One region of the Peribacillus muralis genome, then DNA from elsewhere that is predicted to be linked to it. Evidence: riboswitches for the same ligand, from Rfam matches in the RefSeq annotation. Region 1 holds a riboswitch; the other holds the start of a gene.
What was found. Region 1 has a riboswitch for glycine ahead of gcvT (glycine cleavage system aminomethyltransferase GcvT). Riboswitches for the same ligand answer to the same signal wherever they lie in the genome.

Region 1 (9,739 bases):
TCAGCGGAAGAGCTGCGGCCATGCTATACAAAAAGGGATACAGGGAACTTTATCACCTAAAAGGCGGTTTCAAGATGTGGACAGGGAAAATCAAGGCTAAGAAATAAGCCCAAGCTTTTGCTGGGCTCAGCCTCGATATACCTCTTTACTGTAACTGAAAGTGCACGCATGGACTTTTATGGATTCTTCACTAGATACATAAGCAAGAAAAAATCCCCGCCCGACAGGCTGGGATTTTTTTTCATATACTTGCAGGTATTAAAGGCTACGCTTGATAACGCAGAATTGGCTTTCTTGCAGCAAGTGTTTCATCAAGACGCTTAATGACAGTTGTGTGCGGAGCTTCCTGAACGATTTCCGGCGTTTCTTCCGCTTCCTTGGCAATCTGGATCATGGCATCGATGAAGGCATCAAGGGTTTCCTTCGACTCCGTTTCAGTCGGTTCTATCATCATTCCTTCTTCCACATTCAACGGGAAGTAAATGGTTGGAGGATGATAACCGAAGTCCAACAGCCTTTTCGCTATGTCGAGAGTCCTGACACCCAATTGCTTTTGCCGGCGACCGCTTAATACGAATTCATGCTTGCAATGGCGATTATATGGCAAATCGAAAAATGGTTCCAGCCTTCGCATCATATAATTTGCATTGATGACCGCATTTTCGGTGACCGCTTTCAGACCATCCGGTCCCATTGAGCGGATGTACGTATATGCCCTCACATTTATACCGAAGTTTCCGTAATATGGCTTCACCCGTCCAATCGATTGCGGGCGATCGTAATCCAAGGTGTATCGCTCATCCTGTTTGACCACGAGCGGCTTCGGCAAGTAAGGAATCAAATCCGCTTTCACCCCGACAGGCCCAGAACCCGGGCCGCCGCCGCCATGCGGGCCAGTGAAGGTTTTGTGAAGATTCAAGTGCACCACATCAAAGCCCATGTCACCAGGACGCGCCTTGGAAAGTACGGCATTCAGATTGGCTCCATCATAGTATAGCTTCCCGCCGGCTTCATGGACAAGCTGGGCCATTTCCAAAATGTTCTCCTCGAATAATCCGAGCGTATTGGGATTCGTCAGCATCAAGGCCGCCGTATCCGGTCCCACCACTCTCTTTAAATCTTCAAGGTCAACTAACCCATTTTCATCGGATTTCACCGTAATCGTTTCAAGACCGGCAACCGTGGCAGACGCCGGGTTCGTACCATGGGCCGAATCGGGCACGATCACCTTTGTCCTTTCTGTATCGCCGTTCGCCTCGTGGAAGGCCCGGATCATCATTAACCCGGTCCATTCACCGTGTGCACCTGCCGCAGGCTGCAAGGTCACTTGATCCATCCCGGTGATTTCGGTTAAATGCTCCTGCAAGTCAAATAATAGCTCCAAGGCCCCTTGGACGGTAGATGGATCTTGATATGGATGAATATGGGCAAATCCGTTATAACGAGCAACGTTTTCATTGATTTTCGGATTGTATTTCATCGTACATGATCCTAGCGGATAAAAACCTGAGTCCACCCCATGATTACGCTTGGAAAGGGCTGTATAGTGACGCATGATATCAAGCTCCGACACCTCGGGAAGGGCGGCTTCTTCTGTACGGATATACCCCTCCGGAAGGATTTCTTCAAGCGGAGTGGCTTCCACATCCATTTCCGGCAGGCTGTACCCGATGCGTCCAGGTGTACTGATTTCAAAGATGAGTGATTGATCTTGATTATTCATGTTGATCCCCCAATTCCTGCACAAATGCATCGATTTCTTCTTTGGTCCTAAGTTCAGTTACAGCGACAAGCATATGGTCATTCAATTCAGGATAAACCGAGCCTAAGTTGAAGCCGCCGATCATCCCTTTTTCAAATAGGTTCTTATTGACTTCCGAAAACGGAGCTGGAAGTTTGATCACGAACTCATTGAATGACGGACCATCAAACACAATCTCCATCCCTTTTTGCATGAAAGCTTTTTTTGCATAATGCGCCTTTTGAATATTTTGCACAGCCATCTCCTTGACACCCTTTTTCCCTAGGGCTGTCATGGCAACGGAAGCCGCCAGTGCATTCAACGCTTGGTTGGAGCAAATATTGGATGTTGCTTTATCACGGCGAATGTGCTGCTCACGGGCTTGGAGCGTCAGCACGAAGCCTCTCTTACCATCTTCATCGACCGTTTGACCGACGAGCCTTCCAGGCACTTTTCGCACTAATTTATTCGTGACGGCAAAATATCCACAATGAGGACCGCCAAAAGCTGCCGGAATGCCGAAGGGCTGGGCATCTCCAGTTACGATATCCGCACCAAGTGAACCTGGCGACGCCAAAGCTCCCAATGCAAGCGGATTACTGGACACGATGAACATGGACTTGGCAGCATGAATGATTTCTTCCATTTCTTTCAATGGCTCGATCCGGCCAAAAAAGTTAGGATATTGCACGATGACCCCAGCGATATCCTCGTTTGCCAATTCCTTCAAAGCGGCAACATCCGTCACCCCGTCTTTATAAGGAATTTCGATCACGTCCACGCGTTGCCCCTTCGCATACGTCTTGACCACTTCTCTTGATTCAGGATGTACCGCTTTGGACAGGAGAATTTTCTTCCGGCGTGTCTGACCTGAAGCAAGCATCGCCGCTTCAGCAAGCGAAGTCCCCCCGTCATACATCGAGGAGTTAGCTACATCCATACCCGTCAACTCACAAATCATCGTTTGGTATTCAAAGATGGCTTGAAGCTCTCCTTGCGAAATTTCTGGCTGGTAAGGTGTATAAGCGGTATAGAATTCAGAACGGGAAAGAACATGGTCGACGATGACCGGTGCATAATGGTCATATACACCCGCACCAAGGAATGATGCATAGCTTTTCAGATCAGCATTCCTGGAAGCGAGCCTCGCTAATTCCTTCATTAACGCAGGCTCTGATTTAGCTGGTTTGATATCATATTCCCCTTGAAAGCGTACACTTTCAGGGATATCTTTAAAAAGATCTTCAACCGTGGGTACCCCTATCACTTGCAGCATGTCCTGTTTATCTTGCTCTGTCATGGGTAAATAACGATGTTTCATCTAATGACCAGTCCCCTCTATTTACGTGGTTTTTTATAAAAAGGTGTTTGTATGATAACGGCTTTCAAACGTTTGGAGCGTATTTCCACTTCGACTGTTGCATCCAGTACCGAGTATTCCTTATCGATAAGCACCAATCCAACATTTTTCTTCAATGTAGGGGATTGGGTTCCGGTCGTGACCTCGCCAATGATTTTGTCGCCGCTGTATATCTTATAACCATGACGGGGAATCCCGCGGTCAATCATCTCAATTCCAACAAGCTTGCGGGGAGCCCCTTTTTCCTTTTGTTCGGCAAGAACGGCTTTCCCGAAAAAATCAGCCTCCTTATCCACTTTCACTGCAAAACCGATTCCAGCCTCTATCGGCGTGATGTCGGCCGATAGCTCCTGCCCATATAGCGGCAGCTTTGCTTCGAATCGCAGCGTATCCCGCGCACCCAAACCGATCGGCTGAATTCCTTCTTCCTGCCCGGCATCCAAAATCGCCTTCCATAGGGCAGGACCATTTTCACTGCGGCTATATATTTCAAAACCATCTTCACCTGTATATCCGGTACGGGAAACGATCGTTGCGATCCCGTTGATCATGACGTTTTCCTTGAACTTGAAAAAGCCAATTTCACTTAGGTCCGTGTCACCGGACAGTTTTTGCAATATCTCCTCAGCAGCCGGTCCTTGAAGGGCTAGCTGTGTATAGTCACTCGATACATTCGTAAGTTGGACATCATCCGGACAATTGGCCTGCAGCCAGTTAAAATCTTTTTCCGTGTTTGCTGCATTGACCACGAGCAAATAGTCGTCTTCGGCCAGTTTATAAACGATGAGATCATCAACCGTACCACCGTTTTCATAACACATAGCCGTATACAGCGCACCGCCCTGCTGCAGCTTCGATACATCGTTGGTAAGCATCTTCTGTAAAAAAGGGAGGCTTCCAGACCCCTTGACAACAACCTCACCCATATGGGATACATCGAATAATCCCGCCTTTGTACGGACTGCTTCATGCTCATCCTTGATGCCCGAAAATTGAACGGGAAGTTCCCAGCCGCCAAAATCAATCGTTTTTCCTCCGCTTTCCTGATAAACCTCGAATAGTGGTGTTCTTTTTAAATTGGTCAAAAAATGACCCCCTTCGGATTTTTTTTGGATTAAATGGCTTCATTGATCAATTAGCTTCTTAATCATTCGTGTTTCGGAAAAAAGCACAAAAAGGACAGAGAAAGCCCCCATGAGCTTTTTCTCTGTCCTGAAACCTGAAAGTTTACCTATATGATAGGTTTTCCCCTTTGGTGGCCGTCCTTAATTGGCGGCGCTCTCCAGAGTTGCGTCCAATAAGAGTTCTTTTGCCTGAGAGATTCACTGCTAAGTTTGCTCCTTCGGCGCTACATTCGTAGTCTCTCCCCTTATCTTCAACCGCATATAGATGGGTTACGAATGAAAGGGATCACTCCCGAGCATTCTTAATCCCTGGCATTCATGGAACGTGTTCGCTGCCTCCTCTTTTGAAAACTCCCGAAACTGATTGTATGCTCGCTTCAGTTAACTTGGATAAAGTGGGAGCCTATGGCCCATACTATGAAAAAACGAGCCACAAAATCAAAGTGCTACATGCATGGGAAATTGGAATTTTCTAAATATACTTATATCCTACCCTAAGAAACTTATCTCTGCAATATCTTTTGGAGATAATATTTTTCTTATTTCACATACGGAATGTTCGGATTTCGACCATATATTAAGGAAATTATGATGTAAGAGGGAGTTATTTCTATGAAAATCAATATATCCTCCAATTCTGAATGGAATGATGAGTTTCTGCAAAAAATTGAAAATGACGGCCCATGGGGAAATTGGGAGCTTTTTAAGCTGGCTGTTCAAATGGAGAAAAAACTCATCATCCCTGATTTTGAAGGGTTACAGGCACCCAAGCACCTTCCTCATTTAACCTCGCTTCCCCATCAATTGGAGGCAGCAAAACAAGTCGTGGAAACGATGAATGGAAAGGCCATTTTAGCTGATGAGGTGGGACTCGGAAAAACGATCGAAGCTGGGCTGATTTTAAAGGAATATATGATACGCGGTCTTGTCAAAAAGGTTTTGATCCTTGTACCTGCTTCCCTCGTTTCACAATGGGCATTTGAATTGAATACGAAATTTCATATCCCGGCAGTCGCCCAAAGGAAAAGCTATGTTTGGGAATCATGTGATGTTGTCATTTCTTCCATTGATACTGCGAAACGCGCTCCACATCGTGATATCATTTTCAATCAGGAATATGACTTCATCATCATTGATGAGGCTCATAAACTTAAAAATAACAAGACGAAGAACTATGAATTCGTCCAAAACCTGAAAAAGAAATTTTGTTTGCTCCTGACGGCAACTCCCATCCAAAATAAAGTGGAGGAGATCTTCCACCTTGTTTCCTTACTGAAACCAGGCCACTTAGGTAACGCGTCACTCTTTTCGGAGAAATATAAAGGAAAAGGAAAGAACATAATCGAAGACGAACGCCTCAAGGAACTGGTCAACACGGTCATGATTCGCAATCGAAGGGCCGATACTGGGATTGAATGGACAAAAAGGCATGTGGAAACCATCATCATCGAGTTTTCCCCGACCGAACAAGCCTTATATGATGCCGTTTCCCAATTCAAGCCTCTTTCAGATGGAACGAAAGGAAGCGCCTTTTCCGCTCTCACTCTCCAAAGAGAAGCTTGCTCAAGCAGGGAGGCGGTCTATTACACATTAAAAAATATGAAAGCAAAATATGAGGAGCCTTCGCCCGACTATACCGCAAAGCTTGATGATTTATTTACAAAAGTGAATGAAACGGTTCAGAACTCGAAGGCCGAAAAGGCTCTGGAACTCATCAAAAAAATCGATGATAAAGTAATCATTTTCACTGAATACAGAGCAACCCAACTTTATTTACAATGGTATTTACAACAAAACGGCATATCCTCCGTCCCTTTTCGCGGCGGCTTCAAACGCGGAAAGAAAGACTGGATGAGAGAATTGTTTCAAAAGAACATACAAGTATTAATTGCTACAGAAGCTGGCGGTGAAGGGATAAACCTGCAGTTTTGCCATCATTTGATTAATTTCGACCTACCATGGAACCCGATGAGACTTGAGCAAAGAATCGGGCGGATTCATCGGCTTGGTCAAGAAGAAGATGTCATGATTTATAACTTTGCCACGAAAAATACGGTTGAAGAGCATATTCTCAAGTTACTATATGAAAAGATTAATTTGTTTGAAAAGGTAATTGGGGAATTGGATGATATTCTAACCAAATTGGATATCAGCAATATTGAAGAATATTTAATAGATGTAGTCGGCGAGTCGAAAACCGAGGGTGAGATGAAAATCAAAATGGATAATTTTTCTTCGTTAATCCAATTCGCTCAAGCCATGAAGGAAGGTGAGGTTCATGCAGCAACAGGAAATTCATGATTTTTTACGAACTTACTTTAAAGCCAATGATTGCGAAATACTGGACGATGCAACCTCTCATCTCACCATTCAACTGACAATCGACATGGATAAAGAGTTAATGAATCGGCCTTTTTATTGGCATTATCTAGAAAAGACAGGCGGTATCCCGAACCCGGCAAGAATCACTTTCATAACCGATCAAGAAAAAGCACCGGCAGATTTAAAGGGGGAAATGATTCATTTCGGTTCACCTCGCCTTCATCAAATTATTCAATCCACAAAAAAACTGGCCGGGTATACGAGACTATTCGAGAATACACCACCGGCCAAAGGCGGGAATCACCCATTATTTCCATGGCTGACACTCAATGTGAAAATATCATATCAATGCGATCGTAAAAAAGATACATTTATGTCCATCGGTTTGAATCTCATCTCAGGGGAAATCAAGGAGGATTTCCACAATCGGCTCTTGCCAGTCAAGGTTACTCCTAAGATACCGGATTACTCCTTTACCCTTTCACCGCTCATCAAGCCTAAGAGTGGATTGGCAAGACTGGATACATACATCAGAACCAGCTTCGAGGAAGATGATCACACTTGGGCGGAAGAAGCCATGAGACGCTGGCAGGATGACTTGAATCTGCTGGAGCATTTTTACAAAGACATGGATGAAAAAAGTGAAAGCTATTTTACCGAAAAAGAGGCGCTCAAGGCCCAATATGAGCCAAACATCCGCATATCGATCATTAACGGAGGATTGTTTTACCTTTCAGACCGAGCATTGGGATAATCCGTCCCTCATTGTTATTAATCCGGCCTAACTCGAGATTAATCCGTCCCACATTGTATTAATCCGGCCTAACTCGAGATTAATTCGTCCCACAACGCCATTAATACGGCCTAACATGTAAATGTGAATCAAAATTCAAATAAAAAATAACTGTAAGCAAACTCCCGTATTTTAATCGAGTTTGCCTACAGTTTGAGATGTCCTTGTGCATCGTTGAGGATATCTGTTTCATTTTTTGATATTTTTCCTTACGAACATCGTCAACGCAAAAGGGACAATGCCAAACCAATGGGACATCCCATGATTTTTATCCTCTTTTCTATGACGCCGCTTTTCTTTTCGTTCTTTTTTGGTCAGATTAAAATATTCGACAAACTGTTGCGTCAAAAATTTTATATAAGCATTAGTAGACATTTGAAATCACCCTATGCGTAGCATGCCCGTTTTCCGCCGCTTTTATTCCTCCCCTTCTCTTAAACGAACCTAGGCCCTGAGTTCATCCCACCTGTTTTTCGATCCACCCGACCACCATCCCCGCTTCTTTATCATATTGAATGATGATCCTTCCCACTCGATCATTAGCAGTCGTGGAAGAAAATTCGATAAAGGCATATCGACCGTCTTGTTTCATTAACGAATACCGCACCAAACCATTGGGGTACGAAATGTCCCCTTGAAAAATTTCCGGAGTTTCCTCCTCCCACCCTGCCGTCACCTCCTTAACGGCAAGGTGAACAAGATGATCGGCCACTAGTGACTCTTCCACTTCTTTATAAAATCTTTTATCGATGATAAATTGATCAATCATTAAAATCATCAGCATGATGAAAATACTGGCTATAATCAGCACCATCGGGAAAACGACTCCTTTTTGATTATTCATCGGCTTCCTGCACATTTTTAAGATAAGGATGAAAGCTGCGGCTAAAAGTAGTCCCGGCCTTGTCCGTTATTTCCAAGATAATGACGCCGCCATCCTTCTCCACCTTAAATCGCGAAATATTCTGTAAAATGACTTCATGTCCCATTCCATCCACCCTCCTGCGAACCTTATCTTCATATTGTTCAATGAACGACAATTTTTCACCTGTAAGTAAATATAATCGGTTTCCAGCTACATCCTGAAACTTTGAGCTTCGAACCTCCTGCTGCATTTGCATGGTAAAGACCTCCCACTCTTTAGGATGCAATTTGTCAATGGCCCCTACCTGGGTTTGAATGATTGAAAAAAGCTGCAAGACAAAAAGAGAGATAATCAGCAAAATCAGCAGCGAAAAAAGCATTTCGATCATCGTAAAGCCATCATTTTGTCGCAGTATCACAAATGGTTTGACTTCTTCCTGACGCATCTTCATAACGTACACATCCTTCAATAGTCCCCATTGAGTCTTTACCGTCTTTCCAGATCATGCGATACATTCTTTCTTGAATTATGAATTCCTGCTCCATGCCTTGTATCTCCCCATCCATGAACGCCGTCAATCTCTCATACAATAAATGATGGGCTTCCGTTCTCATGATCATATTTTTGCGGTCCGTCATCACTTTCTCCAGAATCGGTAAAATCGACAGCACCAAAAATATACAAACAGAAAAGGCGGCTATCAGCTCAAGGTAGACATACCCTTTACAATTTCTCAATCCTGAACCTCCCTTTACCGATATTCAGAACCAATTTGTACTTCCCTTTTGGCGTGTCAATCCTCATCGTTCCTGCCTTTGATACATTTCCATTTTGATTAAAATGAAAGCTATGCCCCAAAGTGCTACTTAAAAAGTGAACATCTGCCGGTATGCTCCGTTCCAAGATCCTTCCCTCCTTGTACGAGGAAATGATATAAATCTTATTCCCGTTATTGATATGCAGGTAAATCAGGCTTTCATGGCTGATGGCATATTGTTGTGCATAAAAAAGATCCTCATGAAATTGGGAAAGGAACATCCTTTCTTCCATCCCTTTATGGAAGCGCGGATATAAATTGGGGGTTATGGAAAGCAGCAGTACGAAAATGGTGAGGACAATAAGGGTTTCCGACATGGTAAATCCCCCATTGGCAGTTTTCATTATTCCTTTTCTTCTACTCAACGATCGTTATCTTTCCATTTTTGTCCAAACTAATATCATCTCCATTCGGACAGGATGTCTGATTAAGGTAGCCTTGACTTTCCAATTCATCGATACTTCCAGGCAGCTTGGCATTGTCAATTTCATATGCCTGCACTTGAGCTTGAGCCATCTTAACGAATGCTTCACATCCTCTAGAATGGATTGTCGATTGATTCTTGGTGATATTGGGAATCGTAATAATCAAAAGTATCGATATGACAAGTAAAACAATAAGCATCTCAATTAGGGTGAAACCTCTTTCATTCAAAACTTTTTTCATATCTTCCTGCTCCAAAGCCTTTGGATTCAAAATGGCTTTCGTGCAGTTTTC
Region 2 (9,739 bases), 2.4 Mb from region 1:
ACAGTACAGTCCAAGGCCCAGTCATTTTGACTGAGCCTTGGACTGTATAAATTGCTTTTAAAAGCTTCAAATATTGTTAATGGTAGGTTCTGCCTGAGCCGCCCTCTTACTGAAAGCAAGGCTTACCATGAACATCACCAGGAAATTGACCGCCAAGGCGATGATTCCGACATTCAAATCTTTCGCTGCTTGCGGCAGGGATGGAAACAAGGTTCCTATTGTCGAATGACTGACCGTGATGCAGATCACGATGGCCAATCCGCTGATGATGCCTGCGATTGCACCATATTTATTGATCGGATTATGCCTTTTCAAACTAAAGAGAAGGGATGGGAAGAGCTGTGTAATGAGACTGTATCCCATCAGGATCAATGCTGACATCGTATCTCCGCCGTTCAAGGTAAAGTAGACGGCGATAAGGGCGATGATGGGCACAAGCAGCTTTGCCAGCCTTACGATGTGCCTGTCGGATGCTGCTGGTGCCATTTCCTTATAGACGTTTTTTGCAAGCAGCGTAGCGACACTCATCAATAACATTGATCCCGGCACCAAGGCTGTCAGTAATCCAGCGCCCCCAATAATGCCGATGAACCATGGATCGAAGGTCTCGATCGAAAGGCGAAGCAAGGAGAGATCGGCATCTGCGCCGACGAGACCAGGCACTTTCAATATAGCCGTGAACCCCACGAAAAACACGAATAGTAGCATGAGTGTATAAATGGGGCTGATGATGGCATTTTTTCGAAAGACCTTCCCGCTGCGCGCTGAATATACCGCACTGAAAACCTGGGGCCACATATAGAAACCAAACACGAGTAAGGTTACCGTGGAGATGAACCAGGATACGCTGAGACCCTGTTCAGGAAGCTTCAGGAAACCGGGCTTGGCTGCATCGATGGCTTCGAACATCGGTTGAAAACCGCCGAAGTAATGAATGGGCAAATAAATCCCTAAGAAGCCTATGATGGCTATCATCAAGGTATCTTTAATGACTGCCGTCCAAACTGAACCGTGTATTCCTGATATCATCACATAAATGGTTAAGCCGATGGCCCCCATCCATACCGCAGCAGACATGGAAATGACACCATAAGATGCTTCGGATACAATGATCCCCAATCCCTTCAGCTGCACGACGATTACTGGAATCATCGACACTACACCGACAACTGCCGCCAAAATGCCGAGGATAGGGCTTTGATATTTACTAACAAAAAAATCGGATTGGGACATCAGTTTATTTTCTTTGGCATATTTCCATATTTCCGGAAGGAGCCAATAGGATAATACGTAAGACAATGTGATGTAAATGAGAACATATAAGGCAGGTGCCCCTTTGCCATAGGCCCAGCCGCTGCCGCCAAGAAAGGAGAAGGTCGTATAGATTTCACCGGCCATCAGTAAAAAGACGAATATCGCCCCGAACCCACGTCCACCGACGGTCCACTGCTCGAGGTTCATATCCTTCCCTTTGGATGAGCGAATGCCTAAAAATATGGCTAAAAGTAAAAATGCTAAAATAATGATAAGTGCACTGTTCATTCCTGGTCACCTTCGCGATTCCTTGGGTCCAGCTTATACATGATACCCAAAATGACAGAGGTGAGGACCACCCACATCGACATCCAGAACATATTGAAGGGCATCCCCAATACGTATGGCTCTATCCTATTCACAAAGGGCAGAAATCCTAGTATGCCTATAAAAGGAACTAGTGTAAGGATATATATCATCTTCATCAAAAAAACTCCTCCTTTTTATATAAAGTGAAGCGTATGCCATTATTTTTGGATAATCGGCCGATGATATATAGCTTACACTATTTTGATATAAAATTTAATGTGGGTGCTTATATATTTAAGCAGTCCCGGCCATGGGATGGATGAAGCCTTGAATTCTATTGAGTTCAAGGCTTCATCTTATTCGCTATCGGTTTTTATATTTATAAAGCGTCGCCAAGAGTATGAACCAGATCGGCGTCATCATTAGTGATAGTCGTGTAGCTTCAGCAAATAGCATGACCAGCAGGATGAATGCGAATAATCCTAGAATCAAATAATTTATGAAGGGTGTGAAGGGTGCCTTGAAAGTCGATTTGGCCCTTAAGTCAGGGCGCATTTTCGTATATCTGATATGGGAGATCAAGATGATGCTCCAAACCCAGATGAAACAGATGGCGCTGATGGTCGTCACAACTGTAAAGGCCTGATCCGGTATAAGTTTGCTTAACAATGCTCCTATTGATACAACGATAGTTGAAGTAAATAAGGCATTGCTTGGAACAGCCTGTTTATTTAAATGTGCCAGTTTGGCAGAGGCTTCGTCATTCCTGCTTAGCGTATATAGAATGCGGCTTGTTGAAAATAAACCGCTGTTGCATGCGGAAGCGGCCGATGTCAATACAACGAAATTGATGATTCCAGCAGCGACAGGAATGCCGATTAAAGCAAAAACTTCTACAAATGGGCTGCTCGTCGCATCCAGTTGCGTCCAAGGGTTCACAACCAGGATGACGAATAAGGCACCGACATAGAACAGTAAAATCCGGATAGGGATTTTATTGATGGCAGACGGGATGTTTTTTTTGGGGTTTGCCGTTTCTGCTGCAGAAACCCCAACCAATTCGACACCTACAAAGGAGAAGACGACCAATTGCAGAGACAAAAGGAAACCGGATATGCCATGGGGGAACATGCCTCCATGACTCCAAAGATTCGTTAATGAAACCGTTCCTGTGCTTGTTTTGAAGCCGATGATCAATAAAATGATTCCAGCGACGATCATGGCGATGATCGTAATTACCTTAATGATGGCAAACCAAAATTCCAATTCGCCAAATAGCCTGACGGTCAATAGGTTCAATCCTAATAAAATGACAAGACATATGAGAGCCGGAATCCATTGCGGGATATCGAACCAGTATTGCATATAGACACCAACGGCGATGATATCGGCCATTGCGGTCATGATCCAACAGAACCAATAGGTCCATCCTGTCACGAATCCAGCCCACGGTCCGATATATTCGGCTGCGAATTCGGTGAATGACGTATAACCTGCGTTGGATAAGAGCAATTCACCTAGGGCCCTCATGACAAAAAACAAGGCTATCCCTATGATTAGATACGAAAAAATGATGGATGGTCCCGCCAATTGAATGGCTTTTCCGGACCCTAAAAATAAACCGGTACCAATGGTTCCCCCTATCGCAATCAATTGTACATGCCGATTCTGTAGATCTCTTTTTAACTCCTGTTTAGCCATTCGATACGCCCCCGCCTTTTCAAAGTCTAAGTAATGAAAAATTATTTCAAACCGGTACGGTCTTGGAGAGAGGGACGTGAAGCGTCGCCTCGTTTGTTCCGTCTTAACAGAAAAGTGGACAATGAAAAAAGAGATTGGAAAATACCAATCTCTTAAAGGGTTCAGAATAACAATTTATCGTTCGTTACTCTTCTGTCCTTTTGCCTGAGATTGTGAATCCTTCGGCGCTGCATCTTGTACAGTCTCTCCAGAAGCTGCTCCTGCTATAGTGTCATCCATAGCATTCATCGCTTGCTTGTATGCGGTTGTCAATGAACGTCTTTCATGAAAGGCAAGTGGTGCGCTTTCACGATAAAACATTCATTATCCTTATAAAATAATATTCGAATTCTATCATTTATTAATCTATCGGTCAACAAATTATTTCTGGAGGTCGTATAAGCTTGAATCCGGGTTTACGATCTTGATGTGAGGAAGATTTTTGACCGCACACAAACAGGAGCTCCAGCGGAAAAATGGATTTTTTTACAACTTTTGAATAATCACTATTCCTGAATATTGTTCATCATTTTTCTGAAATGATAGTTTCAGGTAAGGATTTTTAAAAAGATAGTTTTTGCCAGCTGTTTTTTTCAAAAATACATTTGTATTTTTACAGAATATTTACTATTATAAGATAAGAAAATGAAATTACAGTACTATACAAAATCAAATGCAAAATTAAATTAATAAAGAGTCGGGTAGAACATAGAATAAGCACCTGGAGGAGTCAAACATGTCAAACAAGGAATTGAAGAGAGGGCTGGAGGCACGACACATACAAATGATAGCCTTGGGCGGAACCATCGGGGTCGGGCTATTCATGGGATCGGCGAGCACGATCAAATGGACCGGGCCATCCGTAATGCTTGCATATGCCATCGCAGGTATTTTTATATTTTTCATCATGCGCTCCATGGGCGAAATGCTTTATTTGGAGCCCACTACAGGTTCTTTCGCAACCTTTGCGAGTAGCTATATCCATCCATTGGCAGGTTATATGACTGCTTGGAGCAACTGGTTTCAATGGGTAATCGTCGGAATGTCCGAAATCATTGCCGTTGGCCTGTATATGCAGTACTGGTTCCCTGAGCTGCCTGCTTGGATTCCAGGTGTCGTCGCCATGATCATTTTGGGGGCGGCCAACCTCATTTCCGTAAAATCTTTCGGTGAATTCGAATTTTGGTTCGCACTCATAAAAATCATCACGATCGTACTGATGATCATTGCCGGTATCGGCCTCATTTTCTTCGGAATAGGAAATGGCGGGGATGCCATTGGGTTATCCAATCTATGGTCAAATGGCGGCTTCTTCACGGGAGGCTGGACAGGGTTCTTTTTTGCGCTGTCCCTTGTCGTAGCTTCCTACCAAGGAGTTGAGCTCATCGGCATTACGGCAGGTGAAGCAAAAGACCCAACGAAGACGGTCACAAAAGCGATCCAATCAATCATATGGCGCATCTTAATTTTTTATATCGGCGCCATATTCGTCATCGTGACGGTCTTTCCTTGGAATCAACTCGATGCGATAGGCAGTCCTTTCGTTTCAACCTTTGCAAAGATAGGAATCACTGCAGCGGCAGGAATCATTAACTTCGTCGTGATCACGGCAGCGATGTCAGGCTGTAACAGCGGGATTTTCAGTGCAGGAAGGATGCTGTACACATTAGCGCAAAACGGCCAAGCGCCAAGAATCTTTGCAAAGGTATCAAAAAGTGGCGTACCGGCCTATTGCACGATCGCTGTACTTTTAGGCTTGGGCATCGGAGTTATCCTGAACTACCTTGCACCGCCGCAAGTGTTCCTTTATGTGTACAGTGCAAGCGTTCTACCTGGGATGATTCCATGGTTTGTCCTGCTCATCAGTGAGCTGAAGTTCAGAAAGGTAAATGCTGCTGAAATGGAGAAACATCCATTCAAAATGCCATTGGCGCCTTTCAGCAACTACGCGACGATTGCCTTTTTACTGATGGTGCTTGTCGGTATGGCGATCAATCCGAGCACCAGGATATCGCTGCTTGTCGGAATCATCTTCCTAGCCTTGGTCGCAGCGAGCTATTACCTGCTGAAAATGGATAAGCGAACGCCTTTAAAGGATGAAGATCTTTAGGATAATTTCAACACCAAGCCCACTCTCTTAAGCGGATGTGCTTGGTTTTTACCTTTCTGAAGCAACAAAAATGTCATTCACGAGTAAAACACGAAAGAGTTGAGCCATATACAAGAAAACAGCTTGCCCTAAGCTGCGTCTCAAAATTAATCTAGATAAGTTATTGAGCTTATAGATCAAAAGTATTATAATGAAATTACAAATTCATTGATATGGGGTAACCGCAAGTTGCCTTTGTATCCTGATTTTTATATTTATTTTACATGATGAGATGGATAACTGGTAGGTAAAGCTGCTTAGTCATTAGCCCATCATAAAATAGGCTGTGTATGTATTTGTACACAATTTATTTTATGATGGGCTTTTTTGTTTCCCTCTTTTGTTGCAACGACTATTTTATTCGATGAAATTCATATACTTGAATCTTTTTCCAAACCGGTTGGCCATAATGAAAGGGAAATGACTTTATTAAATTGAAAAGGAATGATAGGTATGTTGACACACGAAGAAATCATGAAAGCGCTGAAGCACGTCGAGGATCCCGAATTGCATAAAAGTATCGTGGATTTAAATATGGTAAGGAATATTGAAATAGATGGGTCAAATGTCGAACTTGAAGTGGTTTTAACGATTTCCGGATGTCCTTTAAAGGCCAGGATAAAAGAGGATGTCGAAAGTTCCCTTAAAGGGATAGGGGCCTCGAATGTGTCATTGACCTTTGGCTCCATGACAGCGGATGAACGCGCTGCATTAACAAAAACCTTAAAACAAAATGCTACGACAGAAACGGGAATGCCCAACATGCTGCGAACGGATTCAGGAGTCCGATTTATTGCGGTGACGAGTGGAAAAGGAGGGGTGGGGAAATCGACGGTTACTGTGAACCTAGCTACTGCTTTGGCTCGAATGGGTAAAAAGGTAGGCATTTTAGATGCTGATATTTATGGATTTAGTATTCCGGCAATGATGGAAGTGAAACAAAAACCAACCATGATCGATAAAACGGCCATCCCAGTTATTAGTAACGGTGTTAAAATTATGTCGATGGGTTTCTTTACGGAAAATAATAATCCGGTCATGTGGAGAGGGCCGATGTTAAATAAATGGATTCAAAACTTCCTTACAAATACACATTGGGGAGAACTTGATTATCTTCTTCTCGATTTGCCGCCCGGCACGGGAGACGTAGCGATTGATGTAGCCGCCATGATTCCTCAATCAAGGGAAATCATCGTCACGACTCCACATAATGTCGCTTCTTATGTTGCTTCTAGAGCAGGAGCCATGGCTAAACATACTAAACATGAAGTTCTAGGTATCGTGGAGAATATGTCTTATTATGAAGAACAGGATGGTTCAAGAAATTACCTCTTTGGAAAGGGCGGCGGTGATATGCTGGCACATCAGCTAGAGTCTGAAGTCATTGCGAGAATCCCCTTTGCAAAACGAGAGGAAAATAATCATTCAAATGTTTATGATGAAGATTCGCTTACTGGGGAAATGTTTGCGTCGCTAGCTCAAGACCTCGTTCATAGAGAACAAGTATTAAGAAATTGATTCTATGAAAAAGTATAGAACCCTTTAAAAAGAATATAATTTTAAGGATGATCATTATATGAAACCGACGGTGGGGAAAAGGGGAATTCTGAAATATGCGAATGGGCATATTGTAAATGCCGAGGATGTAATTGTTACAGAGTTTCCTGTTACGGTAAAAATCAATGAACAGGAATTCGTTACGATGGTCTGTACACCGGAGTACATTGAAGATATGGTCATCGGCTACTTAGCATCGGAAGGAATCATAAGAAGATACGAGGAGATTAAAAATATTTGGTTTCAAGAAAAAGAAGGGTATGTACATGTGAAAATCGATAAGCTGAATCCTTATTTTCAAAGCTTCCAGAACAAGCGCTACATTACATCTTGCTGCGGGATGAGCAGGCAAGGGTTCGTTTTTGTCAATGATGCTTTGACCGCCAAGAAAATGAATGATATCCGAGTGAAGATTTCCCCGGATGATTGCTTGCGTTTGATGAGGAATTTACAGGAATCAGCTACTATTTTCCAGGATACGGGAGGAGTTCATAATGCTTCCTTATGTGATGTGAAGGATTTCATGCTAAGCCGCATGGATATAGGAAGACATAATGCGTTGGATAAAATATACGGGTACTGCTTGAAAAATGACATTCCGATCGGTGATAAGATCATTGTTTTCAGTGGACGGATATCATCAGAAATTTTATTGAAGGTGGCGAAAATAGGTTGTGAAATAGTTCTGTCGAAATCCGCTCCTACTGAATTGGCGCTAGAGTTAGCGGAAGGGTTGGGAATTACGACAGTAGGTTTTATTCGAAATCAATCTTTTAATATTTATACATGTCCGGAACGAATTCTATGAACGCGGTTGGATAATCGTGTTCGTTTTCATTCTTATGGAAGAGAGTTGAAGGTTATGGAAAAAGTTATCTTTGATACATGGCAACGTCCTTTGAAGGATTTACGTTTATCTGTAACGGATCGTTGTAATTTCCGCTGCCGTTATTGCATGCCTGAGGAAATCTTTGGTCCCGATTATCCCTTTTTAGCTTCTGATAAAATTCTGTCTTTTGATGAAATGGAGCGTTTAACCCGTATATTCGTTTCTTTAGGTGTTACGAAAATACGGATTACAGGAGGAGAGCCACTATTACGCAAGGATCTTCCAGCATTGATCCGCCGTTTGAATTCAATTGCCGGAGTCGGGGATATTGCCATCACGACGAACGGATCTCTTCTTAAAAAATTTGCTCCTCTCTTATTTGATGCTGGGTTAAGAAGGGTGACAGTTAGTCTGGATTCGTTAGATGATGAACGTTTCACCCAGTTGAATGGCAATAGGAGCAAGGTTGAGAGAGTTTTGGAAGGAATCCAGGCAGCTTCTGACGCAGGGTTAGAAGTGAAAGTGAATATGGTTGTTCAAAAAGGGAAAAACGATCAAGATATCGTCCCCATGGCAAGGTACTTTAAAGAAAAAAAACATACACTTCGCTTCATTGAGTATATGGATGTAGGAAATTCAAATGGCTGGAGAATGGCAGAAGTCATGACCAAACAAGACATTTTGAATCGAATTGGAGAAGTGATGCCACTTGAACGAATGAAGCCGAATTATGTAGGGGAAGTGGCAACCAGGTATCGATATATGGATGATGATCAAGAAATCGGCATCATTTCATCCGTCACCGATTCTTTTTGTTCGACCTGTTCTAGGGCCCGGATTTCTGCCGAAGGGAAATTATATACATGTTTATTTGCATCAAGTGGGTATGACCTTCGTCATTTGCTTCGCTCTGAAGAATCGGATGAAGTGATTACCAATGAAATTACGGATATATGGAACCATCGCAGTGATCGTTATTCTGATGAACGTGCAAATGGAAAAAGTCCAAAAAACGGTTCAAAGGTAGAAATGTCTCATATAGGAGGATAAACCTTTTATCCGCTTTTAATAGATTCATAACATGCGAAGGAGGTAAATCATGAGCAATTTTTCACATTGGAATGAAGAAGGAAGACCTAAGATGGTCGATGTTTCCGAAAAAGAAATTACACCGCGGACAGCTATTGCTCAAAGCACGATCGCTTTATCCAATGAACTGTTCGATGCGATTGAAAACAAATTAATCAAAAAAGGCGATCCTCTTCAAGTAGCACAGATTGCCGGAATAATGGCTGCTAAAAAAACGGCTGACATCATTCCAATGTGCCATCCAATCATGCTGCAAGGAAGTAACTTTTCCTTCCATTATCATAAAAGTGACAAGGGCTATGATCTAATCATACGAGCTACGGTGAAATGCAATGAGAAAACGGGAGTTGAAATGGAGGCTTTAACTGCTGTATCTGTTGCTGCTCTTACCTTTTATGATATGTGTAAAGCTGTGGATAAAACCATGGTCATTAAAGAAACATTTTTAGTCCAGAAAACGGGTGGGAAAAGCGGGGACTTTTTTCATGAAAGATGATCATCTACTAGGTTATTAATATTGAAAAATCCTTTAACACCACCAAACTCCGAAGGTGATTAGGTGACGTTACCAATGAAGTTTGGCTAGTGTAAATGATTCTCGTTAGAAAGTAGGAGAGTTCGTTGAATGACCGTTATTCACGGCAACAGCTGTTCAAGCAAATAGGCTTGAAGGGTCAGGAAGAAATCAGAAATAAGCATGTGCTGATTGTTGGAGCTGGGGCATTGGGCAGTGCCGGTGCTGAAGCGTTAGTGCGAGCAGGAATCGGAAAGCTGACAATTATTGATCGAGATTATGTGGAATGGAGCAATTT

Region 2: linked by a shared signal. The riboswitch ahead of ABE28_RS02880 (amino acid permease) and the one ahead of gcvT (glycine cleavage system aminomethyltransferase GcvT) in region 1 are both predicted to bind glycine.

What each region holds. Positions count from the first base shown of each region.
Region 1 is NZ_CP017080.1:3,105,943-3,115,681, forward strand. Features, by position in the region: gene ABE28_RS15065 (rhodanese-like domain-containing protein) at 1-107, shown strand, start outside; gene gcvPB (aminomethyl-transferring glycine dehydrogenase subunit GcvPB) at 266-1,723, opposite strand; gene gcvPA (aminomethyl-transferring glycine dehydrogenase subunit GcvPA) at 1,716-3,062, opposite strand; gene gcvT (glycine cleavage system aminomethyltransferase GcvT) at 3,080-4,186, opposite strand; glycine riboswitch at 4,307-4,389, opposite strand; glycine riboswitch at 4,393-4,480, opposite strand; gene ABE28_RS15085 (DEAD/DEAH box helicase) at 4,838-6,526, shown strand; gene ABE28_RS15090 (YqhG family protein) at 6,504-7,301, shown strand; gene ABE28_RS15095 (YqzE family protein) at 7,530-7,715, opposite strand; gene comGG (competence type IV pilus minor pilin ComGG) at 7,798-8,184, opposite strand; gene comGF (competence type IV pilus minor pilin ComGF) at 8,177-8,656, opposite strand; gene ABE28_RS15110 (hypothetical protein) at 8,604-8,942, opposite strand; gene comGD (competence type IV pilus minor pilin ComGD) at 8,929-9,339, opposite strand; gene comGC (competence type IV pilus major pilin ComGC) at 9,380-9,688, opposite strand.
Region 2 is NZ_CP017080.1:608,553-618,291, forward strand. Features, by position in the region: gene ABE28_RS02870 (sodium:solute symporter family protein) at 67-1,542, opposite strand; gene ABE28_RS02875 (DUF3311 domain-containing protein) at 1,539-1,739, opposite strand; gene ABE28_RS02880 (amino acid permease) at 1,927-3,264, opposite strand; glycine riboswitch at 3,447-3,525, opposite strand; gene ABE28_RS02885 (amino acid permease) at 4,040-5,413, shown strand; gene ABE28_RS02890 (P-loop NTPase) at 5,906-6,970, shown strand; gene fdhD (formate dehydrogenase accessory sulfurtransferase FdhD) at 7,029-7,817, shown strand; gene moaA (GTP 3',8-cyclase MoaA) at 7,872-8,888, shown strand; gene moaC (cyclic pyranopterin monophosphate synthase MoaC) at 8,938-9,423, shown strand; gene ABE28_RS02910 (MoeB/ThiF family adenylyltransferase) at 9,549-9,739, shown strand, end outside.